DNA from 3 places in the uncultured Citricoccus sp. genome. Region 3 is predicted to be linked to each of the others. Evidence: predicted binding sites of a transcription regulator. Region 3 holds the regulator's gene; each other region holds the start of a gene.
The links. The regulator LexA, encoded in region 3, represses DNA repair genes until DNA is damaged. The targets are predictions, from matches to a motif close to TCGAACANNTGTTCGA.

Region 1 (9,708 bases), on a different contig from region 3:
GGTGTTGAAGGAAGTCCGCTTCCGCCTGAAGATCGACACCCACGACTACGAGACCAAGGTCGGCCACGCCCGGAAGTTCCTCACCGCGGGGGACAAGGTCAAGGCCATGATCCAGTTCCGCGGACGCGAGCAGCAGCGCCCGGAGCTGGGCATCCGCCTGCTCGAGAAGTTCGCGTCCGACGTCGCCGATGTCGGCAGCGTCGAGTCGACCCCCCGTCAGGACGGCCGCAACATGGTCATGGTGGTCGGGCCGGTGAAGAACAAGGCCGAGGCCCGCGCCGAGGCCCGGAAGAGCCAGCAGGACACCACCAAGCCCGAGCGCGTCGGTTCGCGCCGTGACGTCGCGGCCCGGGAGGCCAAGTCCAAGGTCGCGGAGGACACCTCGTCCGCCCCGCTGTCCAGCTCCATGTCGGACGCGATGCCCGAGCAGCTGAAGAAGATGGCCCAGGCCGGTTCGGCTGCGGCGGCACCGGCGGCCGCGCCGGCGGAGACCACTCCGGTGTCAGCTCCTGCTGTGACGGAGGAGGCCAAGCCCGTGTCCGCTCCGGCGGAGACCAAGCCGGCTGCGGCCAAGCCCGCGACGGCTTCGACGGAAACGAAGCCGGCTGCGGCCAAGCCCGCGACGGCTCCGGCGGAGACCAAGCCGGCTGCGGCCAAGCCCGCGACGGCTCCGGCGGAGACCAGGCCGGCTGCGGCCAAGCCCGCAGCGGCTCCGGCAGCCAAGCCGGCGGCAACTCCGGCAGCGGCCAAGCCGGCGCCCAAGCCGTCGATGCCGAAGCCGGCCCCCAAGCCCGGTGCGGCCCCGAAGCCCGGCCCCAAGCCGGGCGGCAGGAAGTAAGGCCGGCATCACACCTTCGGTCCGGCATCCCCGGACCGTCCAGATCGGCCCCGTGCACGGCGGGGCCCATGCAGCACTGTCCCGCCCCGGCGGGCAGCCAACACGAAGGAGAACGGCAGCCATGCCGAAGATGAAGACCCACAGCGGAGCCAAGAAGCGCTTCCGCGTGACCGGTTCCGGCAAGCTGATGCGTCAGCAGGCCAACCGCCGCCACTACCTGGAGCACAAGCCCTCCACGCTGACGCGCCGTCTGGCCAGCGACCAGCTGGTCTCGAAGTCCAGCGTCAAGACCATCAAGCGGATGCTCGGCATCTGAGAATCCCCGTGGCCTGAGGGCCGCAATCCAGCCAGCCGCCGCGCGGAGCGTCCCGCGGACGGCATCGATTTCGAAGGAGTACGCACGTGGCACGTGTGAAGCGGGCAGTCAATGCCCACAAGAAGCGCCGGGTGGTCCTTGACCGCGCCTCCGGTTACCGCGGTCAGCGTTCCCGCCTTTACCGCAAGGCCAAGGAACAGCTGCTGCACTCGTATGTCTACAACTACCAGCACCGCAAGAAGCGCAAGGGCGACTTCCGCCGGCTGTGGATCACCCGCATCAACGCCGCCTCCCGCGCCAACGGCATGACCTACAACCGCTTCATGCAGGGCCTGAAGCTGGCCGGCATCGAGGTGGACCGCCGCATGCTCGCCGAGCTGGCCGTGTCCGACGCCGCCGCCTTCGCCACCCTGGTGACCGCGGCCCGCGCGGCCCTGCCCGCGGACGTCAACGCCCCGGTTGCCGCCAAGTAGGCATTCCGGACTCCGTCCGCCGGGCGAGGCATCGCCCGCGCCCTCGCGACAGGACACCATGAACGAGCGCCCTGACCAGGACGTGATGACCAACCCCCGGGCTGACCGGGTGCGCAGGGTCGCACGGCTGGCGGGGCGCTCGTCGCGTCAGCGGGAGGGGTTGTTCCTCGCCGAGGGTCCCCAGCCGGCCCGCGAGGCGCTGCGCGCACACCTGGGCCTGCTCGGATCCCCCCAGTGGGCACCGGGTGACGTCGTGGAGGCGGTGTACGTCTCGACGAGGCTGGCCGATCGTCATCCGGACCTGACCGCCCTGGCAGCTGAGGCAGCCCGCGCGGGGGTCCCGGTGCGGCAGGCCAGTGACGAGGTGCTGACGGCCATGAGCGACGCGGTCACCGGGCAGGACGTCTTGGCCGTGTGCCGGATCCCCGAGTCCTCGGCGGAGTCGGTGCTCGCCGGTCTCACCGGCCAGCCGCGCTTGGCGGCCGTCCTGTGCCGGGTCCAGGACCCCGGCAATGCGGGGACCATCCTGCGCGCGGCCGATGCCGCCGGGGCCGACGTCGTGGTGTTCACGGCCGGCTCGGTGGACCTGTTCAACCCCAAGGTGGTGCGTTCCACCGCCGGATCGCTGTTCCACCTGCCCGTCGTGACCGGGGCGGACCTGCCTGCGGCCGGTGCGCTGCTGTCCGGCCGCGGACTCCAGTTGCTGGCCGCGGACGGGTACGGCACCGTGGTCCTGGACCGGCCTCCGCGGGGCCTGCTGGCGCGGCCCACCGCCTGGCTGTTCGGGAACGAGGCCCAGGGATTGTCACCGGCGGAACTGTCCCTGGCCGCCGAACGGGTGGCGGTGCCCCTCTACGGCAGGGCGGAGTCGCTGAACGTCGCCACGGCGGCGACCGTGTGCCTCTACGCCTCGGCCATGTCCCAGCACGCGGACCGGTCCTGACGTCCCGGCCGGCGACAGCACGAAGGGCGCCCCGAGGGGCGCCCTTCGTCGTCCCGCCGACGTGCCGGAATCAGACCCTGCTGCCGCGGCGGCGCGTGATGGCCTGCCAGATGAAGGCCACGATGATGCCACCGATGATGGCGAACACCCAGGTCCAGAAGCTCCAGAAGCTCTCGTTCAGGTCGAGGCCGAACAGCAGGCCACCGATCCAGCCTCCCAGCATGGCGCCCAGGATGCCGGTGACCAGCGCCCCCAGCCAGCCCCCTCCCTGGTCGCCGGGGAGGATGAGGCGCGCGATCGCCCCTGCGACCAGGCCCATGATGATCCAGCTGATGATGCTCATGATGTGTCCCCTTCGTGCTCGCCGTGCAGTGCGCTGACAGGGATAGTGTCAGCCGGGATGCACGGGCCCGTCCACGGTTGGCGGGCTGGACCGGACGGGCCATCGCCGGTGCCCCGGGCCGGCGGACTGCATGGCCCGCACGGTGCGGCATCGCCACACGTCAGCTGGGGGTTGCCGCGGATCGGGGACGCAACAGCAGCAGGGACAGCACGCACCCGACGGCGGCGAGGACGGCCCCGGCACCGGCCGGCACCTGGAGCCCGGCACCGGCGGAGATGACCGCCGCACCCACCCAGGCGCCCATGGCATTGGCCAGGTTGAGCGCCGAGTGGTTCAGGGCCCCGGACAACTGCGGCGCGTGCGGGGCGGCGTCCACGAGCAGCACCTGCAGGGAGGGGACCAGGGCCGAGGCGGCGGTGGCGGCGGCCAGCAGGGGGACCAACGAGAGCACCCACCACGGTGCGGTGACACTGAAGAGGGCCAGGGCCACGGCCACGGTCCCGAGCATCCACTGCAGGGTGCGGGTGGCCGACCGGTCGGACCAGGCCCCGCCCAGCAGGGTGCCGGCCACCATGCCGAGTCCGTAGAGGGCCATGATGACCGGGACCAGCCGCTCCGGCAGTCCGCCGATCTCCACGAACACCGGGGCGATGTAGGTGTACAGCGCGAACATGCCCGCGAACCCGATGGTGCCCACCAGCACGGCCCGCCACAGTGCGCCGGAGCGCAGCGCGGTCAGTTCACCGCGCACCGAGGTGCCGGCCGGTGCCGGGATGGCCGGGACCAGCCAGGCGACGGCGGCGATCGTCGCGGTTCCGAAGACTCCGGTGAGGATGAACATCCACCGCCAGCCCGCACTCTGTCCGAGCCAGGTGGCCACGGGCACGCCCACCAGGTTGGCCACGGACAGGCCCGCCATCACCCAGGCGGTGGCCTGGCCCCGGCGGGCCGGACCCGCCAGGTGAGCGGCCGCCAGGGCCGCGGCCGAGAAATACGCGCCGTGGGGGAGACCCGAGATGAAGCGGGCCACGAGCATGGTGGCGAAGTCCGGTGCCAGCAGGCTCGCGGCATGGCCGATGACGAACATGGCCATGAGGGAGAGCGCCGAGACCTTCCGGTCCACTCGGGCCAGGCCCGCCGCCAGCAGGGGCGCGCCGACGACGACGCCCAGGGCGTAGGCCGAGATCAGGATGCCGCCGGCGGGAAGGTCGACCTCGAGATCGGCCACCGCCTGGGGCAGCAGCCCCATGATCGCGAACTCGGTGGTGCCGATCGCGAACCCGCCCAGGGCCAGCGCCAGGATTCCCGGCAGGATACGGCGGGGCCGGGCGGGCCGGGCAGGTGGGGCGGAGGGGTCGGCGGCAGTGGGGAGCACCATTCCAGCCTACGGGCCAGGCCTCCGCGCGACCGGCCTAGGATCGGGACCATGACTGAACTCACGTCCACGTCCACCCCGGCTGCCGAGGCGGGAGCACGACCTCGAGGCCCCCGACCCGTCATGGGGGCCGCGGTGCTGGACCGGCTGGACCGTCCGACCCGGCTGCTGGTGGGACGGCGCAGCTCGCCCGAGGGCCTGGCCGGCCTCTGGGAGTTCCCGGGCGGCAAGGTCGAGCCCGGAGAGGACCCCCGGTCCGCCCTGCGGAGGGAGGTCCGGGAGGAATTGGGCGTGGACGTCCGCCTGGACCGCGAGGTGGCGGCAGCTCACCCCGAGGGCTGGCTGCTGGGCAACGGGGCCAGGATGCGGGTGTTCACGGCGGTCATCGAGCGGGGCGAGGCGCGTCCGCTGCAGGACCACGACCTGCTCGAGTGGCGCGCACTGGACCGGGACCGGCTCCAGGAACTGGAGTGGATCCCGGCCGACCGGCCGATCGTCGACGCGCTGGTGGAGATGCTGCGGGACGGACCGTGAGGGTGCCGGCTCAGAACAGTGCCGGCTGCGGAGAGTGCTGCGGAGAGTGCTGGGAAGACCGCCCGGGAACCCCGCGCGCGGTGGCCCTGGCCGACCCCTCCCCGTCCGCCGCGGTGATCCGGTGGGCGCCGCTGCGGTCCAGGCCGTGGCGGCGGGCGGCCGCGGTGGTGCGGCGGCCCAGGGCCTTCCGGTAGGAGGGCGCCGCATAGGAACCCCGGGCGTAGAGGGTGCGGTAGCCCTCGAGCAGTTCCGGATGGTCACGGGCGATCCAGTCCAGGTACCACTGACGGGCCCCGGGCCGCAGGTGCAGGGCACCGGCCAGCACCGACCGTGCCCCGGCAGCGGCCAACGCCGCCATGAGCTCCTCCACCTGCCGGTCGCTGTCCGTCAGCCAGGGCAGCAACGGCATGGCCATGACCGTGACGTCCGCCCCCGCCGAGGCCAGCCTCTCGATCAGCCGCAGGCGCGCCGCCGGGCTCGGCGTCCCCGGTTCGACCTGCTGTGCGAGGCCGGGATCGAGCATGGCCAGGGACACCGACACCTGCACGGGCACCTGACGCGAGGCCGCGGAGAGCAGGTCCAGGTCACGGTCCAGCAGCGTGCCCTTGGTCAGGATGGAGAACGGCGTGCCGGTGTCCGCCAGGGCGGTGATGATGCCGGGCATCAGCCGGTACCGGCCCTCGGCCCGCTGGTACGGGTCGGTGTTGGTGCCCAGCGCCACCAGCTCTCGTGTCCATCCGGGGCGGCCCAGTTCCCGGCGCAGCAGCTCGGGGGTGTTCACCTTCACCACGATCTGCCGGTCGAAGTCGGCCCCCGGGTCGAGGTCGAGGTACTCGTGGGTGCTGCGCGCATAGCAGTAGCGGCAGGCGTGGGTGCATCCCCGGTACGGGTTGACCGTCCACCGGAACGGCATGGGCGAGGAGTCCGGGACCCGGTTCAGGGCCGACTTGGACACGACCTCGTGGAAGGTGATCCCGGCGAAGTCCGGGGTGGAGATGGAACGCTGCAGGCCGGAGAGCGGCAGCAGGGCGGCTGGCGCGGCCGGAGTGCCGTCGCCGTCCTGACCGGTTCCGTCCCCGGCCTGCAGTGCCTGCGCTTCCCATCGCATGGACCGATTAGAACACATGTTCGAATCATGGTGCAAGGAAGGTGTCAGGAACGAGCGTGGGAACCCGGGGGCCGGCGCGTGGTGCCGTCCGTGCTGGTGAGAGTGAGGTCAGGCGCGCCGGCGCGGCCAGCGCACCGGGCGCTCGCGGTACCCGCCGGCCTCCAGTCCCGCGCGGCGCTCGAAGACGTTGCGGGAGGCGGTGTCCCCGGTGCGCAGCAGCGACCAGCCGACCGCCGCCGCGTACAGCACCAGGAACGGCAGCCCCGCGCACCAGGCGTACTGGGTGGCGTGCCGGGACTCATGGGCCAGCAGTTGCGGGGTGATGACCGTCCGGGCCCGGAACAGGACGACGTTGCCGACCGTGAACGCCCCGCCGTCCGGGAACGGCCACCGGTACCCGGTGGCCAGGACCAGCCCCAGCGGTCCCCGCCGCACGGAGCACCCGGAGCCCAGGGCCAGGACCAGTCCCAGGGGCGTCGTCAGGTTGATCGCGTTCCACCACCGCCGCAGCGCCAACCGCGCCGGGAGGCGGTCCGGCCCACGCCCGGGCAGCCGGCCGGCCCGGTCTTCGGACCGGACCGGCCGGCGTCGGGAAGTGTGACCGGCCATGCCGTCCAGCCTAGGTGCCCGGGGCGGTCCACTAGACTGGCCGGGGCCTTCTTCCCGAGTGGCCCACCCCGTGTCCGAACCCACCGCAGCATGAAGGTCGTTGCCCGCCATGACGGAAACCCCCCAGGACCTGGCCGAGACCCCGGTCGAGCAGCCGGACGGAACCACCGAGCAGGTCGCACCCGAGATCTCCCCGGCCGACGAGACGGCCGTGGGCGCCGCCGTGGAGGCCGCGCTCCAGGCCTTCTCCGCCGCCGCCGACCTCGACCAGCTCAAGGCCGCCCGCCTGGCCCACACGGGGGAGAAGGCGCCGCTCACCCTGGCCAACCGCTCCATCGGCAAGCTGCCCAAGGACCAGAAGTCCACGGCCGGCAAGCTCATGGGCGGCGCCCGCAAGGCGATGGAGTCCGCGCTCGCCGCCCGCACCGAGGTGCTGGAGGAGGAGCGCGCGGCCCGGTTGCTCGTCGAGGAGACGGTGGACGTCACCGCGGCGGTCCGCCGTCGTCGCGTGGGCGCCCGCCACCCGCTGTCGGTGCTGCAGGAGCGGGTCTCGGACATCTTCATCGGCATGGGCTGGGAGATCGCCGAGGGCCCGGAACTGGAATCGGAGTGGTACAACTTCGACGCCCTGAACTTCAAGCCGGACCACCCGGCCCGCGAGATGCAGGACACCTTCTTCGTGGACCCGCCCGAGGCCCACCTGGTGCTGCGCACCCACACCTCGCCGGTGCAGATGCGCGCCATGCTCGGGCGCGGTGCACCGGTGTACGTGCTGTGCCCCGGCCGGACCTTCCGCACCGATGAGCTCGACGCCACCCACACGCCGGTGTTCCACCAGTTCGAGGGACTGGCCGTGGACAAGGGTCTGACGATGGCCGACCTGCGGGGCACCCTCGAGTACTTCGCCCGGCAGATGTTCGGCCCGGAGGCGAGGATCCGGCTGCGCCCGAACTTCTTCCCGTTCACCGAGCCCAGTGCCGAGATGGACATCTGGCACCCCGGGGCCAAGGGCGGGCCGCAGTGGATCGAATGGGGCGGTTGCGGCATGGTCCACCCCAACCTGCTGCGCGCCGCCGGCCTGGACCCCGAGGTCTACTCGGGCTTCGCCTTCGGCATGGGCGTCGAGCGCACCCTGATGTTCCGCAATGAGGTCCCGGACATGCACGACATGATCGAGGGCGACGTCCGCTTCTCCCAGCACTTCGGAATGGAGATCTGATCACCCATGCGCATCCCGCTGTCATGGCTCCGTGAGTACGCGCAGGTCCCGGCGGACGCCACCGCCGAGGACGTCATGGCCGACCTGGTGAGGGTCGGCCTCGAGGAGGAGGACGTCCACCGTCCGCTGGACGGGATGTCCGGACCGATCGTGGTGGGTGAGGTGCTCGAGAAGGTGCCCGAGCCGCAGTCCAACGGCAAGACCATCAACTGGTGCCAGGTCCGGGTGGCCCCCGAGGGCCGGCCGCAGCCGCTGTCCGGCGAGGGCATCGACCCCTCCGGCGTCCAGGGCATCGTGTGCGGCGCGGACAACTTCGAGGTGGGGGACAAGGTCATCGTCACCCTGCCCGGGGCCGTGCTGCCCGGGGACTTCCGGATCTCCCCGCGCAAGACCTACGGGCACGTGTCCGCCGGCATGATCGCCTCCGCCCGCGAGCTCGGCCTCGGCGAGGACCACGACGGCATCATCGTGCTCTCATCCCTCGGCTTCTCCCCGGAGCACGGCAACGACCCCGAGGCCGGCACCGACGTGTTCGACCTGCTGCACCTGCGCGACGAGGCCGCGGAGATCAACGTCACGGCGGACCGCGGCTACGCCTTCTCCATCCGCGGCGTGGCCCGGGAGTACAGCCTGGCCACCGGTACCCCGTTCACGGACCCGGCCTCCCTGGTCACCGCCCCGGAGGCCGACGGTGACGGCTACCCCGTCCGCCTCGAGGACCGGGCGCCCATCTACGGGGTGCCCGGCTGCGACCGCTTCGTGGCCCGCACCGTGACGGGCATCGACCCGACCCGGCCGACCCCGCCGTGGATGAGCGCTCGCCTGCGCCTGGCCGGCATGCGGTCGATCTCCCTGGCCGTGGACATCTCCAACTACGTCATGTGGGAGCTGGGCCAGCCGCTGCACTTCTACGACGCCGACACCCTGCAGGGTGACATCGTGGTCCGCCGGGCCCAGGAGGGCGAGCGGCTGACCACGCTGGACGGCAAGGACCGCGCGCTCTCCGCGGAGGACCTGCTGATCACCGACGACCGTGGGCCCATCGGCCTGGCCGGCGTCATGGGCGGCGGGGAGACCGAGGTCTCCGAGGCCACCACCACCGTGCTGATCGAGTCCGCGCACTTCGACCCGGTGTCCATGGGCCGGACCCGCCGCCGGCACCGGTTGCCCTCCGAGGCCTCCAAGCGCAACGAGCGCGGCGTGGACTGGGAGGTCGCGGACGAGGCCGCCGAGCGCGCCGTCCAGCTGCTCGTCGAGCTCGCCGGGGGGACCCCCGGCCCGGGCATCACGGACGTCGGCACCCGGCCCGAGCCGACCGTCGTCGAGCTGCCGGCATCCTTCCCCGCGGCCGTGATGGGTGTGGAGTACACCGAGGAGCAGATCGAGCGGACCCTGACGGACCTGGGGGCCACGGTGGAGAAGACCACCGCGGCACGGCCGGGTCCCGACGGCGGCGCCGCCGGGACGGTCTTCACCGTCACCTCGCCGCCGTGGCGCTCCGACCTGGAGATCCGGGAGGACCTGGTCGAGGAGATCGGCCGGCTGGTCGGTTACGACGAGATCCCCTCCACCGTGCCGGTGGCGCCTCCCGGGCGCGGGCTGACCCGGCCCCAGGCGGACCGCCGCCGCGTGCTGCAGGGCCTGGCCGATGCCGGTCTGACCGAGGTGCTGGCCTACCCCTTCGTCTCCGCGGCCCAGAACCGGTTCTTCGGGTCCGCCACCGCCGAGGAGGGCGAGGCCCAGCGCATGGTGCACCTGGCCAACCCGATCTCCGCGGAGTTCGGCTACCTGCGCACCTCACTGCTGCCCGGCCTGCTGGAGATCGCCCGGCGCAACCACTCCCGCGGCTTCCGCGACCTGGCCCTGTACGAGTCCGGTTCGGTGTTCCTGCCCGGTGAGCACCTGGGCAGCGCCTCGATCCCCCCGCTGGGGGCGCGGCCCGCCGACGAG
Region 2 (9,708 bases), on a different contig from region 3:
GGTTGATCCACTGCTCGGCATCACGGTGCCGGGTGAAGGCCCGGATGATGTCCCAGACCTGCTCGAGGGGCCACTCCAGGTCCGTGGTGTGCGCCCAGGCCGGAGGGTTGGGGTCGCCGGTGAAGACCTGTTCCGGCCGGTCGATGCTCTGCACGGTCGTCTGGGTGACCTTCAGGCGGCCGCGGCGGGCCAGGTCGGCCAGCGCGGCGCCGGCCAGTCCGAGGCCGACGGTCGGGCCGTCCAGCAGCAGCCGGCCCTTCTCGTCATCGAGGCACAGCAGCAGGAAGTACTCGGGGAGGTTCAGGGGACGCTCGGTGAGAGGTTCGTTGGTGTCCTTGATGGCCTCATTCATGCCCCCATTGTGCCGCACGGTCCGAGGCGCCACGCCCCCCTGCCTGGCGGTAGACCGCGGCCACCCGCTGCCCGACCGTGACGGCCGAGGCCGCGGCGAGCAGGACGAGAGCCCCGGTCAGGACCCAGGGCTCCAGGTCGAGGCCCGTCAGCCCCGCGAAGACCAGGGTGACCACGAGGCGCTCGGCGCGTTCGGCGATCCCCGTGTTCGCGTCGAACCCCAGCGACTCGGCCTTGGCCCGGACGTAGGAGACCAGCTGGCCGAGGATCAGGCACGCCGCCGCGGCGGTGCCGGCCGGCGCGAGGTCGCCCGGTCCGAAGAACCAGAGCATCAGGCCCAGGAACACCGCGGCGTCCTGCACGCGGTCCAGCGTCGAGTCGAGGAAGCTCCCCCAGGCCCCCGGGCTTCCGGCCAGCCGGGCCATCACGCCGTCCAGGACGTCCGAGAAGATGAACAGGGTGATCACGACCGTGCCCCAGAACAGCTCCCCGGCCGGGTACAGCACCAGGGCACCGAGGACCACGCCCAGGGTGCCGGCGATCGTGACGGCGTCCGCCGTGACCCCGCGGTCCAGCAGGAACCTCGCCAGCGGCGTGAGGATCCGCGTGAACAGCGTCCTGGCGTGGCGGTTCAGCATCAGGTACCGGACCCGCCGGCGGTCGCCGCCTGCCGCGCGTCGAAGGCGGCCTCGGCCTCCGCCCAGGCCTCGGCCACGACGGTCCGCACGGTGTCCAGGGTGATGGTGATGTTCTTAGTCTGGGCGATGATCGGCAGGAAATTCCCGTCACCGCCCCACCGGGGCACCACGTGCTGGTGCAGGTGCGCGGCGATGCCCGCGCCACCGGCCTTGCCCTGGTTCATGCCCAGGTTGAACCCGGTGGCACCCGAGGTCTCCCGCAGGGCGGTCATGGCGATCTGCGCCAGCCGGGCCAGCTCCGCCGTCTCCTCCACCGTCAGGTCGGTGTAGTCCGGCACGTGGCGGTAGGGACAGATCAGCAGGTGCCCGGCGTTGTACGGGTACAGGTTGCACAACACGTAGGCCGTGGTCCCGCGCGCGACGATGAGGGACTCCTCGTCCGACCGCGTCGGCGCCGCGCAGAACGGACACGTCGACTCGTCGCGGACCTGGTCCTGTCCCCCGCGGACGTAGGCCAGGCGGTGGGGGTTCCACAGTCGCTGGAAGCCGTCCGGCGTCCCGGCGAGCTGGAAGTCGTCGGTGCGCGGGCCGCCGTCGGGCCCGGCCTCCCGCTCCGGCACCGGCTCTCCCTGCTGCCCCGGCTGGGACGTCACTGGATCTCCCGGTTCCTCACGGCGCTCACGATGCGCTCGACGGCCTCGGCCACGGGCACGCCGTTGTCCTGGCTGCCGTCCCGGAAGCGGAAGGACACGGCCCCGGCCTCCGCGTCCTCGCCGCCGGCGATGAGCACGAAGGGCACCTTCTCCTTGGAGGCGGTGCGGATCTTCTTCGGGAACCGGTCCGAGCCGTCGTCGAGGTGGGCGCGGATGCCCTGGGCCCTGAGCGTGGCGACGACCTCCGCGAGGTAGTCGTTGAAGGCCTCGGCCACGGGGATGGCCACGACCTGCTCCGGGGCCAGCCACGCCGGGAAGGCACCGGCGTAGTGCTCGGTGAGCACGCCGAGGAAGCGCTCGATGGAGCCGAACAGCGCGCGGTGGATCATCACCGGGCGCTGGCGGGTACCGTCGGCGGCCTGGTACTCGAGGTCGAAACGCTCGGGCAGGTTGAAGTCGAGCTGGATCGTGGACATCTGCCAGGTGCGCCCGATCGCGTCCTTGGCCTGGACCGAGATCTTCGGGCCGTAGAAGGCGGCGCCACCCGGATCCGGAACGAGGTCCAGCCCGGAGGCGGTGGCGACCTCCTCGAGGGTGCGGGTGGCCTCCTCCCACGCCTCGTCGTCACCGACGAACTTCTCCGGGTCCTTGGTGGACAGTTCCAGGTAGAAGTCGTTCAGGCCGTAGTCCTTGAGCAGGTCCAGCACGAAGGTGAGCGTGGTGGCCAGCTCCTCCTTCATCTGCTCCCGGGTGCAGTAGATGTGGGCGTCGTCCTGGGTCATGCCGCGCACGCGGGTCAGGCCGTGCACCACTCCGGACTTCTCGTACCGGTAGACCGCGCCGAACTCGAACATCCGCAGGGGCAGCTCACGGTAGGACCGGCCGCGCGAGGCGAAGATCAGGTTGTGCATCGGGCAGTTCATCGGCTTGAGGTAGTAGTTCTGCCCCTGCTTGCTGATCTCGCCGGTGACCGGGTCACGCTGCTCGTCGATGTGCATGGGCGGGAACATGCCGTCCGCGTACCAGTCCAGGTGCCCGGAGACCTCGTAGAGGTGCTGCTTGGTGATGTGCGGGGTGTAGACGAACTCGTAACCGGCCTCCGTGTGCCGGCGGCGGGAGTAGTCCTCCATCTCCTTGCGGATGATGCCGCCGCGGGGGTGGAAGACGGGCAGACCGGAGCCGAGCTCGTCCGGGAACGAGAACAGGTCCATCTCGGCGCCCAGCTTGCGGTGGTCACGCCGCTCGGCCTCCGCGAGGCGCTCCTGGTAGGCCTTGAGGTCGTCCTTGGTGGGCCAGGCGGTGCCGTAGATCCGCTGCAGCTGCTTGTTCTTCTCGTTGCCGAGCCAGTAGGCCGCGGCAGAACGGGTCAGGGCGAAGGCATTGGAGATCAGCTTGGTGTTGGGCAGGTGCGGGCCACGGCAGAGGTCGCACCACACGGTCTCGCCGGACTTGCGGTCCACGTTGTCGTAGATGGTGATCTCGCCGGCGCCGACCTCGATGTTGGCCCCCTCGCCGACGGCGTCCGCTTGGTCCTGCTTGCCGAGCAGTTCCAGCTTGTAGGGTTCCGCGGCCATGGCCTCGCGGGCCTCGTCCTCGTTCACGACGCGGCGGGCGAAGGACTGGTTCGAGTTGATGATCTTCTGCATCAGCTTCTCGATGGCCTTGAGGTCCTCGGGGGTGAACGGGTCCTCGACGTCGAAGTCGAAGTAGAAGCCGTCCGTGATGTACGGCCCGATGCCCAGCTTGGCGCCCGGACGCAGCTGCTGCACGGCCTGGGCCATCACGTGGGCGGCGGAGTGGCGCAGGACGTTCAGGCCGTCCTGTTCGGAGATGTCGACGCCGACGACGTCGGCCCCGGCCGGGATCTGGCGGCTCAGGTCCTGCAGCTCACCGTTCACCCGCATCACGACGGTGGTCTTCTCGTCGGCGAACAGCTCCGTGCCGGTGGATCCCAGGGCCACCTCCCGCTGTTCGGCGTTGACGGTGATGGTTATCTGCTCGCTCTGCAGCGCCTCGGACACGGGCCATTCCTCCTTGGTTGGGGCTTCACAGCTGGTGGCATACGGGGGCCACCGCCAGCCACGGGCCATTCTAGGGCAGGGCCGCAGGTCGGGCGGCCAGTCCGCGGCACCCGCCTGATCGTCCGCGAGCGCCTGATCCCCTGTTCTCGCCTCATCCCCATCCGGGCCACCCGGGGCAATCACCTCGGAGTCCCCCTCCGGGAGTGGTCCCCTCAACAGTTGTCCTCGGCCAGTCCAGACGCATCATGGATCTCCTGGTGGCGGAGTGCCGTCCAGCATGCCAGGCCTCGACGTCAGGTTCGGATCCCGAGCAGATCCTCGGCAGCCGCCTCGGGGCGCCAGTAGGTGTTGCGGCGGGGGCGCTGGGAAGGATCCCGGTATGCGGCGGGAATTAACCAGGGAACGCCATGGCGCATCGAGATCGTCCATGCTCCCGCGTGCACCGCGTGATGATGGTGCGAGCACAACAGCACACCGTTGTCCACGGAGGTTGGCCCGCCGTGTTCCCAGTGCTCGACGTGGTGGGCCTCGCACCACGGCGCCGGAATGGTGCAGCCCGGCGCGGTACAGCCACCGTCCCGGGCCGTGATCGCACGGCGCAGCTTCCTGGTGAACAGTCTCCGGGACCGGCCCAGGTCGAGGACCTCACCCTCACCTCCCAGGACGACGGGGATCAGTTCAGCGTCACACGCCCAAGCGCGAATGGTGGTGGGGCTGATCTCGCCGACGTAGGCCGCCGAACTGAACCGGCTCCCACGCTCTCCCGATCCATCGTCCCTGAACGAGGCATTGGCGCTTTCCGGACTCATGCCACTCCGGGGCTCCGCTTCCAGACTGGAGTCGCAGCAGGGCTCCGGGCAGGCCTCTGGAGCGGACCCGCTCGATGATCGTCGAGCCGGGAGCTCCGACGGCGGCCGGAAGGTGTGGTCCAACAACGTCTGGTAGTCGATCGTCACGAGTACTTGTGGCCGGGCTCCCCCACCACCGTCGGGAGCGTCGGTTCCGGCGGTGAGGGCGAGGGCACCCGTCAGTGCGCTGATCATTCCGTCCAGTTCTTGTTGGCTCCGGGTCCGTTCGTCCAGGTCATCGGGGTCACTGACCGGAGTGTTCCAACCCGCGGGCTCGCCGGCCGCCGCGGCGGCGTACCGTGCGGCGCGCTCTGTCTCTGCCTGGGCCTCGAGCTCCCTTGCCGCCCGTAGCTGCTGCGCCCACAGGATGCCGGGGTCCGAGAACACGTCGGCCCCGTCCATGCCATCAGGATCACGGACGCCGCCGGTTACACGGTCACCATCGAGCGTTGCCTCCAGGTCGGCCTCGATGTCGACGTCGACGACCGTATCGACACCGCTGTTCGCACTGGAACTTTTGCCTGCACGAGAGGTGTTCGTGGGTCCCGTGGTGCAGGCCTGCCGAGCCGGACTCGCGGACTCCGCCGTTGGAATGGAGTCGCCGGCGGGAGTGGAAGCGGCGGTTGGTATGGAGTCAGTCGGGGTGGAAGCGGCACCGGCGGGGTTGGACGGCGCGGAACTCTGCGCTCGGGTGTTCGAGGCGGCTGAGACGAGGGTCTTGAGGACTTCGTGCTGGCCATCGGTGGCCACTAAGGACCAGCGATGCAAACCCGTCCGCCGGCCCCGGTAGAACAGCCCCTGCTCAGCCCGCCGCCGGCTCTCGGTGGGCTCGGCCCCGTCCGGGTTCACGAGCGCGTCGAAACGGATCCGCCAGTGCGCGCAGACCGTGCCCAGTGCGTCCGGGTCGAGGACTCGGGCAGAGCTCACCAGAGACCGTTCCCCCTCGACGAGCAGCTGGTCCACGTCCGCAGGGGCCACCTTCGCGTCCGTCGACTCCGCCCGGGCGCCAGCCAGGGTGGATGCGATCACGTCCACGGCGGCCGGGTCCAGGTCTGCTTCCGAGGCGGCTCGCGACAGGATCGGCAACCGGGGAGGCATTGCCTGAGTGCGATCGAGGGTCGGGGTGGACAGGACGTACCGGGATCGCTCGATCCGGGACCTGGCGTGCCGACGGGAGATGCGCAGGTGCTCCCTCAGGTAGTCCACGGCATCGCGATAGGCGGACTTGCCTTCGGGAATGCCGAGGATCTCCTTCCGGCTCGCGTGCTCGTCGAACAGCCTGTCCGTGTGACCGGCCAGCGCGGTCCGCGCCGAATCGACGACCCGGCCCAGCTCTTCCACGGACGTGTGGAGTTCGGGGAACGTTCCCCGGGGCGGCGGGACCTCGACCGGAGTCTGCGCCATGGCGTCCTCGAAGCTGATGTCCTCCACGACATCCGCATGCAGTCCCCACTCATCGGCCGGATGCAGTCGGTCGTTGGAGGGGAAGTGCGGTAAGCGCTCCACGAGCATCGGGTCGCCGATTCTGCCGGCCAGCTCGCCCACCAAGGCCCGGGCTGCATCGAGGAGATCGGGAAGACTCCAGTCCGACAATTCGTCCGGGATCCGCCCGCCCATGGTCTCCTCCTTCCCGTTCATCGTTACCGCTGATCCTTCACGGCCGTTGCTCCCCTTCACGGTCGCTGCTCCGAGGCCAGCCGATGATCCTTGTCCGGGCGGCAGCCTGGCTCCGGCCCGTATGGCGTCCTCTAGTACATACATTCGACTATGCATCGCGGACGCGGTAAGAGCCTGTCGGTCATGTGTGGATGAGCGGGGCTGACGCGTCGGGTGTGGAGTACGGACGGCCTGCTCCTGAGGCACCGCACCCGGCGCCTAGCCGCACGGTAGCGCCTTCCCTACGCTGGGTGGCCACTGGCGCAACCGCCCGGTAGACCGCGGTACCGAGCCCCACCTCCCCTTCCCACCCCGATTCCGGAGGACACCGTCATGTCCAGCACACGCCATCCACGGCCGCCCCGCGTCCGCGTGCAGAACTTCGCGGTCTCCCGCGAGGGCATCGCGGCCGGGTTCAACCAGACCCTGGAGCGCCCTTTCGGTGACCTTGACCCGGCTCCGCTCATGAGCTGGGCCGGGGCCACCGACAGCTGGCCCAACCGCACGGATCCGGGCGGCAGCCGCGGCCTGGACGACCACATCGTGCGCGACTTCACGCACAACATCGGCGCGGAGATCATGGGGCGCAACAAGTTCGGCCCGATCCGGGGCCCCTGGCCGGACGAGGAGTGGCGGGGCTGGTGGGGTGATGATCCGCCGTTCCGCACCCCGGTCTTCGTCCTGACCCACCATCCCCGGTCGTCGTTCTCGCTCAGCGACACGACGTTCCACTTCCTCGATGCGAGCCCTGAAGAGGCAGTGAAGGTCGCCCTGCAGGCGGCCGGGGGCCAGGACGTCCGGATCGGGGGTGGCGTCACCACCGTCCTGCAGTTCCTGGAGGCGGGCCTCATCGACGACCTGCACGTCGCCGTCGCGCCCGTCGAGTTCGGCGACGGACTGCGCCTGTGGTCCAGCCCCGTGGAGCTGGAGGACCGGTTCCACCACGAGAGCGTCCCGAGCCCCAGCGGCGTGGAACACTACTTCTTCTGGCGCTGACGGAGGACGGTTCACTCCTCCGGCGTCGGCAGCAGCTCCCAGGTCTCCGGGTGCGGGACCGGCACGGGCCGGTGGATGTCCAGCTCGCGCACCCCGGCGCCCTGGATGCCCCTCCCCCGGCGGTCACCGCCGGTCGCCGAGCTCTCCGGCGGGAGCCCGACGGCGCCGCGCACCCTGACCGGCCAGTCGCCGGTGTCGTGGTGGGGGATGTCCCGGGGCGCACCGGCGTCCGGAGCGGACCCGGCACCGGCCGCGACGAGCCGGCGCCGGGCCCCGGGACCCCAGGGGACCGGTTCCCGGGCGCCACCGGACCGGGCGGCGGACCGGTCCCGGCGCAGCCAGGCCCGCCATTGCTCGCGCGTGCTGTCCAGGTAGTCCGGGTCCGGCAGCGCCTCGGGCCGGTGCAGGTCCCAGGCGCGGATGGCCTGCAGGCTGATCGCCTTGGGCCCGGTCCGCCGGGTGGTGCCCTCGATCAGCAGCAACCGGGCCGAGAACAGCATCTCCCCGGTCTCGTGCTGGGCCTCCGTGAAGAACGAGGCGTCCACGCAGCCGGTCCCGTCGTCCACGGAGATGAAGACCACGCGCTTGCCGCTGCGCATCGGCGGGGTCTGGGTGGCCACGCGCACCCCGGCCACCAGCACGCGGGACTGCGAGCGCAGGCTCAGCAGGTCCTCCGCCGCCGTGACCCCGAGGGCGTCCAGGTAGGGCCGGTGCGAGTCCATCAGGTGCGCGGTGGTGTCCATGGCGGTCAGGTCGAGTTCGGTGCGCACCATCTGGTCGCGGCTCGGGGCGGGGAACATCGGCACGATCGCCTCCGTCTCGGTGTCCGGCAGGTCCAGGGACAATTGCCCGTCCACCTGGCGGGGTCCCGCCGTCCGCTTCCGCCCGGTGGGGGCCTCGCCGAGCATGCCCGCCGATCCCCCGGCGTGCTGCAGCTCCAGGTGGTGTACCAGGTCGGTGCGCGAGGCCCCGCCGGGGGGCAGCAGGCAGTCCAGCGCCCCCAGCTGGGCCAGTCGCTCGAGGTTGCGCCGGGTGGGCCGGGCGCGGTCGCGCACGTCGGCCAGCGAGGCGTACGGCTGTCCGGCCACGATCCGCCGGACCTCGCGCTCGCTCAGCCCGGACATTGAGGTGAGCGCCAGGCGGATGCCCCACCGGCTGCCGTCGGGATGCCGGGAATGCCCGGGACGTGCAGGACCACCGGGCAGTTCCGGGTGGGCCGGCACCCACTCCATCCGGAACCTCTCCGTGGAGGCGTTGATGTCCACCGGGAGCACGGGGATGCCCATGCGGCGGGCCTCGGCGATCATCAGCCGGCGCGGGTACATGCCCGGGTCGTGCTCGAAGATCCCGGCCAGGAACGCCTCGGGGTGGTGGGTCTTGAGCCAGGCCGAGTGGTAGGTGGGCACGGCGAAGGCCGCCCCGTGGGCCTTGCAGAACCCGAAGGAGCCGAAGGCGTGCAGGGTGCCCCAGACCTCGTCGATGACGTCCAGGGGATAGCCCTTCTCCAGCGCCGCGGCCCGGAAGTAGGCCTCCACGACCTCCTCCTGCGGTCCACCGATCTGTCGGCGGAACTCGTCGGCCTTCGCCAGTCCGCAGCCGGTCATGGTGTCCAGGGTCCGCAGCACCTGCTCGTGGAAGACGGTCACCCCGTGGGTCTCGGATAGCACCGGTTCCAGGTCCGGGTGCGGGTACCTCGCCGCCGCGAAGCCGTGGCGCTGCTCGAGGAACGGGCGCACCATGTCCGACTGCATGGGACCGGGGCGGAACAGGGAGATGTCGATGATCAGGTCGTTGAACTCGACCGGGGCCAGCTTCCCGATCAGCTCCCGCTGGCCCGGTGACTCGATCTGGAAGATCCCCAGGGTGTGGGTGGTGCGGATCATCCCGAACGTGGCCTCGTCGTCCAGCGGCACCCGTTCCAGGTCGACCCGCTCCCCCGTGGTCCGCTCGATCTCCTCCAGCGTGTAGGCGATCGTGGACTGCATGCGCACCCCGAGCACATCCAGCTTGAGCATGCCCATGGGGTCCATGTCGTGCTTGTCGAACTGGCTCATGGGCAGCTCGATGCCCGAGGGCTGCACCGGGGTCCGGTCCAGCAGTGTCCGGTCCCCCAGGATCACCCCGCACGGGTGCATGGCGATGTGCCGCGGCAACCGGTCCAACCGCTCGGTGAGGTCCACCAGCAGGTCCAGTTGCTGCTGTCCCGCGGCCCGCCCGGACTCGACCTGCTCGGCGAACCCGCGCAGCTCGGGCATCCGGCCCATCGCCTCGCGGAAGCTCGAGGCGGAGAACCGCCACAGTTGCTTGGCGATCGTGTCCACCTGTTCGGCGTCCATCCCGAGCGCCATGCCGGCGTCCCGGACCGCCCCGCGGGCCCGGTAGCCGTTCTGCATGCTCATCAGCGTGGTGCGCTCGTTCCCGAACCGGGTGAAGATCGCCGCGTAGACGTCGTGCCGGCGGGCAGACTCCACGTCCACGTCGATGTCCGGCAGGGTGGAGCGGTCATGGGACAGGAAGCGCTCGAAGATCAGCTCGTGCCGCATCG
Region 3 (9,708 bases):
ATGATGGCGCCCTCCACGCCCCGGCCGACCATGGCGTACAGCGCGGCCACGTCCTCCAGCGAGGAGATGCCACCGGAGGCCACCACGGGCTTCGGCGTCTTGGTGCACACCTCGGCCAGCAGCTCGGTGTTCGGGCCCCTCAGCGTCCCGTCCTTGGTGACGTCCGTGACCACGTAGCGGGCGCAACCGGCCTGCTCGAGGCGGTCGAGCACCTCCCAGAGGTCACCGCCCTCCTTGGTCCAGCCGCGCGCGGCCAGGGTGGTGCCGCGCACGTCCAGGCCGACCGCGACCTGGTCGCCGAAGCGCTCGATGACCCGCGCGGTCCACTCCGGGTCCTCCAGGGCCGCCGTGCCGAGGTTCACGCGCGTGGCACCCATCGCCAGGGCGTTCTCCAGCGAGGCGTCGTCCCGGATGCCACCCGAGAGCTCGACCTTCACGCCGAGCTCGTCCACCACGCGGGACATCACGTCCCGGTTGTCCCCGCGGCCGAAGGCGGCATCCAGGTCCACCAGGTGGATCCACTCGGCGCCGGCCTTCTGCCAGGCCAGGGCGGCCTCGAGCGGGTCGCCGTAGGAGGTGGCGGAGCCGGCCTCGCCCTGGACGAGGCGCACGGCCTGGCCGTCCTGGACGTCGACGGCGGGCAGCAGTTCCAGCGCCGGTGCGCTCTGCGGGGTCTGGCTCATGAGGGGGTTCCTCTCGGTTCGATCGGACGAGGTGGTCTAGGACGAGGCGGTGACGAAACCGGCGATGATCGCCAGCACGGCGCACACGAGGAAGCCGACCTGCAGCCATACGGGCGCCTTCTGCTGGCGCAGCGACCAGGCGCCACCGATCAGCAGCCCGCCCAGGGCGATGAGCAGGGTGGACCAGAAGGGCATCAGAGGGTTCCGAGCCAGTTGGCCAGCAGCTGCATCCCGGCGTCACCGGACTTCTCGGGGTGGAACTGGGTGGCGGCGAGCGGGCCGTTCTCCACGGCGGCGATGAAGTCCCCTCCGTGGTTCGCCCAGGTCACCTTGGGCGGGGCGATCTTCTCGTGGGCCTGGTCGAACTCCCACTTCAGGACGCCGTAGGAGTGCACGAAGTAGAAGCGCTCGTCCTCGATGCCCCGGAAGAGCGCGGAGCCCTCGGCCGGGCGCACGGTGTTCCAGCCCATGTGGGGCACGATCGGCGCCGGCAGGGCCTCGACCACGCCGGGCCACTCGCCCATGCCCTCGGTGCGCACGCCGTGCTCCACGCCGGCGTCGAAGAGGATCTGGTGACCCACGCAGATGCCGAGCACGGGCCGGCCCCCGGCCACCCGCCGGCCGATCCACCGGGTCGCGCCGAGGTCCTTGAGGGCGGCCATGACGGACTGGAAGGCGCCCACTCCGGGGACCACGAGCCCGTCGGCGTTCATCACCTCGTCCGCGTCCGCGGTCAGTCGTGCATCCGCCCCGGCGCGCTGGAGGGCGCGCACGGCGGAGTGGGTGTTGCCGGACCCGTAGTCCAGGACGGCGACGGTGGGACGGGCGGCGCCGGTGACACCGGCCATCAGAGCGCACCCTTGGTGGAGGGCACCCCGGTGACCCGGGGGTCGTCCTCGACCGCGGCCCGCAGGGCGCGGGCGAAGGCCTTGAACTGGGCCTCGACGATGTGGTGCGGGTCCCGGCCGCGGACCAGGTCCATGTGCAGGCAGATGGAGGCGTGGTAGGTGATCGACTCGAACACGTGCCGGGTCATGGACCCGGTGAAGTGTCCGCCGATCAGGTGGTACTGCTGGCCCTCGGGCTCGCCCTCGTGCACCAGGTACGGTCGGCCGGAGACGTCGACGACGGCGCGCGCCAGGGCCTCGTCCAGCGGCACCGAGGCCTCGCCGAAGCGGCGGATGCCCCTCTTGTCCCCCAGCGCCGTCCTGAGCACCTCGCCGAGGGTGATGGCCACGTCCTCGACGGTGTGGTGGACGTCGATGTGGGTGTCCCCGGTAGCGCGGACCGTCAGGTCGATCTGCGAGTGCCTGGACAGTGCCGTGAGCATGTGGTCGTAGAACGGCACCGAGGTGGAGATCTCGGAGGTGCCGGTTCCGTCCAGGTCCATCTCGACGTAGACGTCGGACTCGCTGGTGGTGCGCTGCATCCGCGCCTTCCGGCCGGAGATCAGCTCTGCGCCCATGCTCTGTCAGCTCCTTGCTGTTGGGGGGATCCGGTGGTCCAGTCTACCGGGCCGGTCACTGGCCGGACGTCGTGGCGGGTGCCTCGGCCAGGACCTCCCGCAGGGCGGTGAGGAACGCCGTGGTCTCCGCCTCGGTCCCGGCGGTGACACGCAGGTGGTGCGGGATCCCGACGTCGCGCACCAGGACCCCGTGCTCGAGCAGGCCCTGCCACACCGCGTGGGAATCGGCCAGTCCGCCGAAGAACACGAAGTTGGAGTCCGAGACGGCCGGGGCCAGACCGAGATCGCGCAGCCCCTCCACGATCCGGTCGCGCTGGGCCTTGATGTCCTCGACGTTCTCGAGCAGGACGTCGTAGTGCTGCAGGGCGGCGTTGGCCGTGGCCTGGGAGACCGCGGAGAGGTGGTAGGGCAGGCGCACCAGGCGCAGGGCGTCGGTGACCTCCGGTGCGGCGGCGAGATAGCCCAGGCGGGCGCCGGCCAGCGCGAAGGCCTTCGACATGGTCCGGGAGACCACCAGGCGCGGCCGGCCCGGCAACAGGGTGAGCGCGGAGCGCGTGCCGGCGAGGGCGAACTCGGCATAGGCCTCGTCCACGACCACCATGCCCCCGTAGGCCTCGGTGGCGTCATAGACGGCCTGCACCACGTCCAGCCCCAGGGCGGTGCCGGTCGGGTTGTTCGGGGAGCACAACAGGACCACGTCCGGCCGGTGCTCGGCGACCTGGGCCGCCGCGGAGGCGGCCGTCAGGGAGAAGTCCTCCCCGCGGACACCGGCCACGTACCGGGTGTCCGTGCCGGCGGCCAGCAGCGGGTACATCGAGTAGGTGGGCGGGAAGCTCATCACGGTGCGCCCGGGCCCACCGAAGGCCTGCAGCAGTTGCTGCAGGATCTCGTTGGAACCGTTCGCGGCCCACAGGTTCGCCGCGGACAACCCGTGCCCCAGGTACTCCGCCAGGCGCTTGCGCAGTTCGGTGAACTCACGGTCCGGGTAGCGGTTGAGCGTCACGGCGGCAGCGGCCACCGACTCCGCGATGGCGGCGACCACCTCGTCCGGGACCGGATGGGTGTTCTCATTCGTGTTCAGCGCCACCGCCACGTCCAGCTGGGGCGCACCGTAGGGGCTCAGGCCCCGCAGGTTCTCACGCAACGGCAGGGCGGCCAGGGCCTCCGGATTCGAGATCGCATCCTCATCACTCACCCGAGACAGCCTAGGCGCTCAGTCAGTCCCCCGAGCCCCGGTGACGTCCGTGCATGGCACGCCACGGTCCCCCCTCTGACGCGGCTCGAACCGGGCGACGGGCCGGCCGAGGCCGCGGACGTTCCGGTGGTGCCCGCGTCAGCCCCGGGGGACGAAGAGGACCTGCCCCGGCTGCAGCTCGGAACCGGTCAGGTCATTGAGCTCGCCGATCCGCAGGATGGTCTGATTGCGCGGAGCGTCCGGGGCCACCTGGCCGGCCACGGACCACAGGGTGTCACCGTAGTCCACGGTGACGGACTCGACCGGGGCGACCACGGGGCGCTCCGGCGATGCTGCGGCCGGGGCCACGGCATGGGCGCCCAGGAACACGGCGGCCGCGGCCGCCAGCGCGGCCACGACGAGGATCGGGAGTCCGACGAAGAGGAAACGGCCACGACGGTTCAGGTGGAATCCGGCCGAGCCGGCGGTGCGGGTCACGACCGATGCTGCAGTGCTCATGCTCTTCAACCTCTCCGCCCGGGGCGACCGGGCTGTTCGAACGTGTGTTCTATCCGTTCGCCCTCTTGTCTAGCACGTCTGTTCGAAACACGCCAAACATTATTCGAACATATCTTTGAATCCGCCCTGCCCCTCCGGTAGCCTCTGAGGCACGTGATGGCCCGTCAACTCCCCGCGGGCCGACCATGAGACATCTCAACCGGCACCACGGACACGCTAAGAACGGATCTTCGAATGGCCTCCCGGACTCCCCGACCCGAACCGGACTCCCAGCCCGCCCCTGCCGCCCGGACGCTGACCGCGCGCCAGCGGGTCATCCTGGGGTCGATCCGCTCGGCCATCGCGCAGCACGGGTACCCGCCGTCGATGCGGGAGATCGGTGACGCCGCCGGACTGGCCTCGCTGTCCTCGGTGACCCATCAGCTGGGTCAACTGGAGAAGTGGGGGTACATCCGCAAGGATCCGGGACGGCCCCGCGCCATGGAGGTCCTGCTGGACGAGGACGGACAGCCCGTGTCGACGGCCGCGGCCGGCGCCCCGGACACCGCCGACCGCCCGGCTCCGGTCACGGCCCTGCACACCGGTGCGGTGGAGGGCACCTCCGTCCCGGTCCCGCTCGTCGGTCGCATCGCCGCCGGCGGGCCGATCCTGGCCGACCAGCAGGTCGAGGACGTCATGACGCTCCCCCGCCAGCTCACCGGCGAGGGAGAGCTGTTCATGCTCAAGGTCTCCGGTGACTCGATGGTCGATGCCGCGATCTGCGACGGGGACTGGGTGGTGGTCCGCCAGCAGAACTCGGCCCAGAACGGTGACATCGTGGCGGCCCTGCTGGATGATGAGGCCACCGTCAAGACGTTCCGGCAGCGCGACGGGCACACGTGGCTGCTGCCGCAGAATTCGGCCTATGAGCCGATCCTCGGAGACGAGGCGACGGTCATGGGCAAGGTGGTCACGGTCCTGCGGGCCCTCTGACCGGGACACTGATGCGGAGCGCGGCGATGAACCACCGTCCCTTCCCGAGAGGCGTCCGGGTGGCGGACGCCGAGCGCTTCGTCTACACCCGGGGACGGCTCCTGGAGCGTCGTCGCCTGGACCTGCTGTTGCACGGGGGCGGTCCCGAGGGCGTCCTGGCGGCGCTGGGCGCGTATCGCAACCCCGACGGCGGATTCGGTCACGGCCTGGAGCCCGATGTCCGCTCCCCGGTGAGCGAGCCCCTCGCCACCCTCACCGCCCTCGACCTGCTGGCCGGGTGGGACCTGGCCGACCATCCCTGGTTCCGCAGCGCGCTCGAGTGGGCTGCCTCGGCGTCCGGGCTCGACGGTTCGCTGCCCTTCGTCACCGAGCCCTCCCTGGCCTGGCCGCACGCGCCCTGGGTACAGCTGTGGCCCGGAGGATCACACCTCACCTTCGGCTTCGCGGCCGCCGCCCTCCGGACCGGCTTCGTCGGCGGGTGGGCCGAGGCGGCCACGGAGTGGTGCCGCTCCCAGCTGCGGGAGGGTGGGCTGTCGGCCTACGCCGTCAAGTACGCCCTGCGCTTCCTGGCCGCGGACCGGGGTCCCCGCACCGAGGGTCCTGCCGAGACCGCGGCGATCGAGACATGGCGCTCCCGCCTGGACCGCGACGGTGCGCTGCCGGTGGAAGGCGGGGCCGAGGGCGAACGACTGCACCCCTGGGACCTGGCCGCCGACCCGTGGTCGGCCCCGGTGATCGAGCCGGGGGCCGCGACCCCCGCGCGCCTGCTCTTCACCGACAGGCAGCTCCGGGCAGACGTCGACCGGGTCGTCATGGGCCAGCAGTCCGATGGGGGCTGGCACGTCGACTGGGCCGCGTGGTGCCCGGGCCAGGGCCTGGACTGGCGGGGCATCCGAACGGTCGAGGTGCTGGAGCTGCTCTCGGCCGTCGACCGCTCGTGATCCCTAGGCCGGGTCGCGCAGGCGTTCCAGCACGCCCCGCACCACAGCCGGGTCGGTGGTCGGCCAGAAGTCCGGCAGGGTGGACCGCAAGAACCCTCCGTAGCGTTCGGTGGCCAGCCGGGGGTCCAGCACCGCCACGACGCCACGGTCCGTGGTGGTCCTGATCAGCCGGCCGGCGCCCTGGGCCAGCCTCACGGCGGCGTGGGCGGCCGAGACGGCCATGAACCCGTTGCCGCCGTGACGGCTGACCTCCCGGGTGCGTGCGGTCCCCAGCGGGTCGTCCGGACGGGGGAACGGGATGCGGTCGATCACCACCAGACGGCAGGCCGATCCGGGCACGTCCACGCCCTGCCACAGGCTCATGGTCCCGAACAGGCAGGTGTCCGGTTCGGAGGCGAACTGGCGGACGAGGGCCGAGAGGGTGGCGTCGCCCTGGCAGAGGATCTGGGGCGCCGCCCCCAGCCTGCTGCGCATCTCCGCGGCGGCGTCCTCGGCCGCGCGCCTCGAGGAGAACAGGCACAGTGCCCCTCCCCCGGAGGCGCGCAGCAGGGACTCGAGCTCGTCGTAGGCGTCCGGGGAGGAGGTCCGGCCGGGCCGGGGCAGGTGCCGGGCCACGTAGAGCACGCCCTGGCGCGGGTAGTCGAAGGGGCTGCCCACGTCCACCCCGGTCCATCGCGGAGCGCCCGGCCCGAGCAGGCCGAGCGAGCCCGCCACGGGGTCGAAGGACTCCCCCACCGTCAAGGTCGCGGAGGTCAGTACCGTGGTCGCCTGGCCGAACAACCCCTCCCGGAGCCGGCCGGCCACCGACAACGGGGCGACGCACACCACCGGCGCGGCGGTCTCGTCACCCGGGACCCATCCGGTCCCCGGCTCGAAGCGGCCCGGACGGGAGGCCCACAGCACCTCGGGGTAGTCCGCGTCCGGGACGGCGTCGAGCATCCTCTCGGCCACCTCGAGGACCTCCTGGAGCCGTGAGCGTGCCATCTGCCGGCCACCGTCGGCCGCCTCGGCGGAACCGCCTGCCCCACCGGGCCCCTTGGAGTCGCTGAGCCCCTGCCGCGCCGCGTCCCGGACCGCCCGCAGGGCGTTCTGCTGGACCTCGTCCGGCCCGCGCGGGATGAGTCCCGTGGGAGTGGCGGCGAACGCCGCGTCCAGCCCGACGCCGGCCTGCATCAGGTCCTCGACCGCGATCGCCGTGTGCTTGCGTGCCGCGGAACCGGCCGCCTGGACGATGGCTCCGGACAGTTGTCCGGTCACCGCCCCCGTGACCCGGTCCTGCAGCTCGTGGGCCTCGTCCACGATCACCGCGTCGAACTCCGGCAGGACGGCCAGGCCCTCGAAGGCACTGATGGCCAGCAACGCGTGGTTGGTCACCACCACGTCGGCCTCGGCCGCATCGGCCCGCGCCCGTTCCGAGAAGCACTCCTCGGCCATCGGGCAGCGCTGGGCGCCGATGCAGTCGACCGCCGAGACCGAGACCTGGCGCCAGGCCCGGTCACTCACCCCGGGCTCGAGGTCGTCCCGGTCCCCGGACTCGGTCTCCTCGGCCCAGTCGCGCAGCCGCTTGACCTCCCGGCCCAGCGGGCTGGTCGGTCCCGCGTCACCGGTGACCATCGCCTCACCGTCGTCGGCCAGGCCGAACAGGGCCTGCCCGTCCTCCTCGGGGAAGCCCCCGTCGATCTTGTGCCGGCACAGGTAGTTGGAGCGGCCCTTGACGAGTGCCACGGTCATCTCCCGGGGCAACTCGTCCTGCAGGGCCTCCAGCAACCGCGGGGCGTCCCGGCGCATGATCTGCGCCTGCAGGGCCAGGGTGGCGGTGGCGACCACGACCGGGGCCTCGGCGTCCACCGCGTGCTGCAGTGCCGGCACCAGGTAGGCCAGCGACTTCCCGGTGCCGGTGCCGGCCTGTACGAGCAGGTGGGTCCCGGACTCCAGGGAGCGGGCCACCTCCACGACCATGCGGCGCTGGCCCTCGCGGTGCTGTCCGCCCGTCGCCTCGACGGCCGCGTCCAGCCACTGCAGGGCCTGCCGCTCGGCCTCGGTCCGGGCGAGCACGTCCTGATCCGGAGCGGTGTGCTGTGCCGTGTCCGTCATGCCCCGGCCGGTTCCGGCCGGTCGACGGAGAAACGCCGCAGGTCATCGGCGAGGTCCTCGCGGACCAGCACCCGCAGCCGGGTGCCTCCCGACTCATAGGTCTCGGAGATGATGTCCGCATCCGGGGAGTGCAACCGGGAGACCACGTCCCCGTCCGTGAACGGGATGAGCAGGTCCAGGGCCACGTCCGGACGCGGGATGGCGTCCGCGATGGCCCGCTCGAGCTCGGCGATGCCCTCACCGGTACGTGCGGACACCACCACCGAGCGGGGTTCGCGCTGGCGCAGCCGGGCGATCGCCACCGGGTCCGCGGCGTCGGCCTTGTTCAGCACGATGATCTCGGGGATCCGGCGCGCGTCCACCTCGGCCAGCACGGTGCGGACCGCGGCGATCTGGCCCTCCGGGTCCGGGTGCGAGGCGTCCACGACGTGCAGGATCACGTCCGCGTCCGCGACCTCCTCGAGGGTCGAGCGGAACGCCTCGACCAACTGGGTGGGCAGGGACCGCACGAACCCGACCGTGTCCGAGAGCGTGTAGCCGATCCCGTCCGGGGTGACCGCCTTGCGCACGGTGGGGTCCAGGGTGGCGAACAGGGCGTTCTCCACCAGTACCCCGGCATGGGTCAACCGGTTCAGCAGTGAGGACTTGCCGGCGTTCGTGTATCCGGCGATCGCCACGGACGGCACCCTGTTGCGGCGGCGGTTGGCCCGCTTGGTCTCGCGGGCGGGCTTCATGGCCGCGATCTCCCGGCGCAGCTTGGCCATCCGGGTCCGGATCCGCCGGCGGTCCAGCTCGATCTTCGTCTCACCGGGACCGCGGGAGCCGATGCCCTCGCCGGCGGCCGCCCGGCCACCGGCCTGACGGGACATGGACTCACCCCAGCCGCGCAGTCGCGGCAGCAGGTACTCGAGCTGGGCCAGCTCCACCTGGGCCCGGCCCTCACGGGACTTGGCGTGCTGGGCGAAGATGTCCAGGATCAGGGCGGTGCGGTCGATGACCTTCACCCGGACCACGTCCTCGAGCGCACGCCGCTGGGAGGGCGCCAGCTCCGAGTCCACGACCACGGTGTCCGCGCCGGTCATCGCGACGATGTCCCGCAGTTCCTCGGCCTTGCCCTTACCGAGGAAGGTGGCCGGATCGGGGGTGTGGCGGCGCTGGATGAGGCCGTCGAGCACCTCGGAGCCCGCGGTCTCGGCGAGCGCCGCCAGCTCGCGCAGGGAATTCTCGGCGTCCGCGGCGGTGCCCTCGGACCAGAGCCCGGCCAGCACGACGCGCTCGAGGCGCAACTGCCGGTACTCGACCTCGGACATGTCCTCGAGCTCGGTGGAGAGCCCGGTGACCCGGCGCAGGGCCTGGCGCTCGGCGAGGTCGAACTGCTCACCGTCGGCCTCGGTGTGCCCGTCGTCGCCGTCGGACAGGGCCAGGGCACGGCCCTCGGTGGGCCTGACGCCGTGCTCGACGGAGGCACTGGCCGCATCGGCGGCCAGGATACGTTCGATCACGTCCTGGATCTGGGTCTCGTCCGGCTGGTCGTTCCCGTGCTGGGGGTTCTCGGTCATGGTCTCCTTGGAAGATGCGTGGTATCTAGGGTAGTCGCTCGGACGGACGCCCGAAGGGTCTGGCGTGCCGCTGGGGATGGGGTTGTTCGGGGCCATGGGTGGACCTCCCGGGGAATCGGCCGTCGGCCGCGGCGCTGCGCGGGGCCGAGCGGGTGCACGTCGAACGACGCCGATTCCGCGGCGGGGCGTTCGGGACGGTGCTGGATGGGTGGGTTGCCATCACGGAGCGATCCTCGACCCGTCAGCGCGGGGAGTCATCGGTCCGGAGCCGTGAGCAGTCGCTCACGCCAGCTCAGCGCAG

Region 1: a site for LexA is predicted at 5,939-5,954, ahead of Q0283_RS14415 (Rv2578c family radical SAM protein). Genes of this name have one in related genera too.
Region 2: a site for LexA is predicted at 6,261-6,276, ahead of Q0283_RS05835 (HNH endonuclease signature motif containing protein). Genes of this name have one in related genera too.

The regions. Positions count from the first base shown of each region.
Region 1 is NZ_CALMQR010000129.1:31,775-41,482, reverse strand. Features, by position in the region: gene infC (translation initiation factor IF-3) at 1-838, shown strand, start outside; gene rpmI (50S ribosomal protein L35) at 960-1,154, shown strand; gene rplT (50S ribosomal protein L20) at 1,241-1,627, shown strand; gene Q0283_RS14435 (RNA methyltransferase) at 1,686-2,570, shown strand; gene Q0283_RS14430 (GlsB/YeaQ/YmgE family stress response membrane protein) at 2,641-2,913, opposite strand; gene Q0283_RS14425 (MFS transporter) at 3,074-4,291, opposite strand; gene Q0283_RS14420 ((deoxy)nucleoside triphosphate pyrophosphohydrolase) at 4,412-4,822, shown strand; gene Q0283_RS14415 (Rv2578c family radical SAM protein) at 4,833-5,930, opposite strand; gene Q0283_RS14410 (hypothetical protein) at 6,039-6,539, opposite strand; gene pheS (phenylalanine--tRNA ligase subunit alpha) at 6,649-7,758, shown strand; gene pheT (phenylalanine--tRNA ligase subunit beta) at 7,765-9,708, shown strand, end outside.
Region 2 is NZ_CALMQR010000055.1:73,614-83,321, reverse strand. Features, by position in the region: gene Q0283_RS05855 (GPP34 family phosphoprotein) at 1-352, opposite strand, end outside; gene pgsA (phosphatidylinositol phosphate synthase) at 345-989, opposite strand; gene Q0283_RS05845 (HIT domain-containing protein) at 989-1,609, opposite strand; gene thrS (threonine--tRNA ligase) at 1,639-3,663, opposite strand; gene Q0283_RS05835 (HNH endonuclease signature motif containing protein) at 3,957-6,128, opposite strand; gene Q0283_RS05830 (dihydrofolate reductase family protein) at 6,501-7,163, shown strand; gene dnaE (DNA polymerase III subunit alpha) at 7,175-9,708, opposite strand, start outside.
Region 3 is NZ_CALMQR010000059.1:14,016-23,723, forward strand. Features, by position in the region: gene priA (bifunctional 1-(5-phosphoribosyl)-5-((5-phosphoribosylamino)methylideneamino)imidazole-4-carboxamide isomerase/phosphoribosylanthranilate isomerase PriA) at 1-683, opposite strand, end outside; gene Q0283_RS06730 (hypothetical protein) at 720-878, opposite strand; gene hisH (imidazole glycerol phosphate synthase subunit HisH) at 878-1,531, opposite strand; gene hisB (imidazoleglycerol-phosphate dehydratase HisB) at 1,531-2,148, opposite strand; gene Q0283_RS06745 (histidinol-phosphate transaminase) at 2,204-3,343, opposite strand; gene Q0283_RS06750 (LysM peptidoglycan-binding domain-containing protein) at 3,482-3,841, opposite strand; gene lexA (transcriptional repressor LexA) at 4,076-4,813, shown strand; gene Q0283_RS06760 (hypothetical protein) at 4,840-5,754, shown strand; gene Q0283_RS06765 (ATP-dependent DNA helicase) at 5,758-7,848, opposite strand; gene hflX (GTPase HflX) at 7,845-9,407, opposite strand.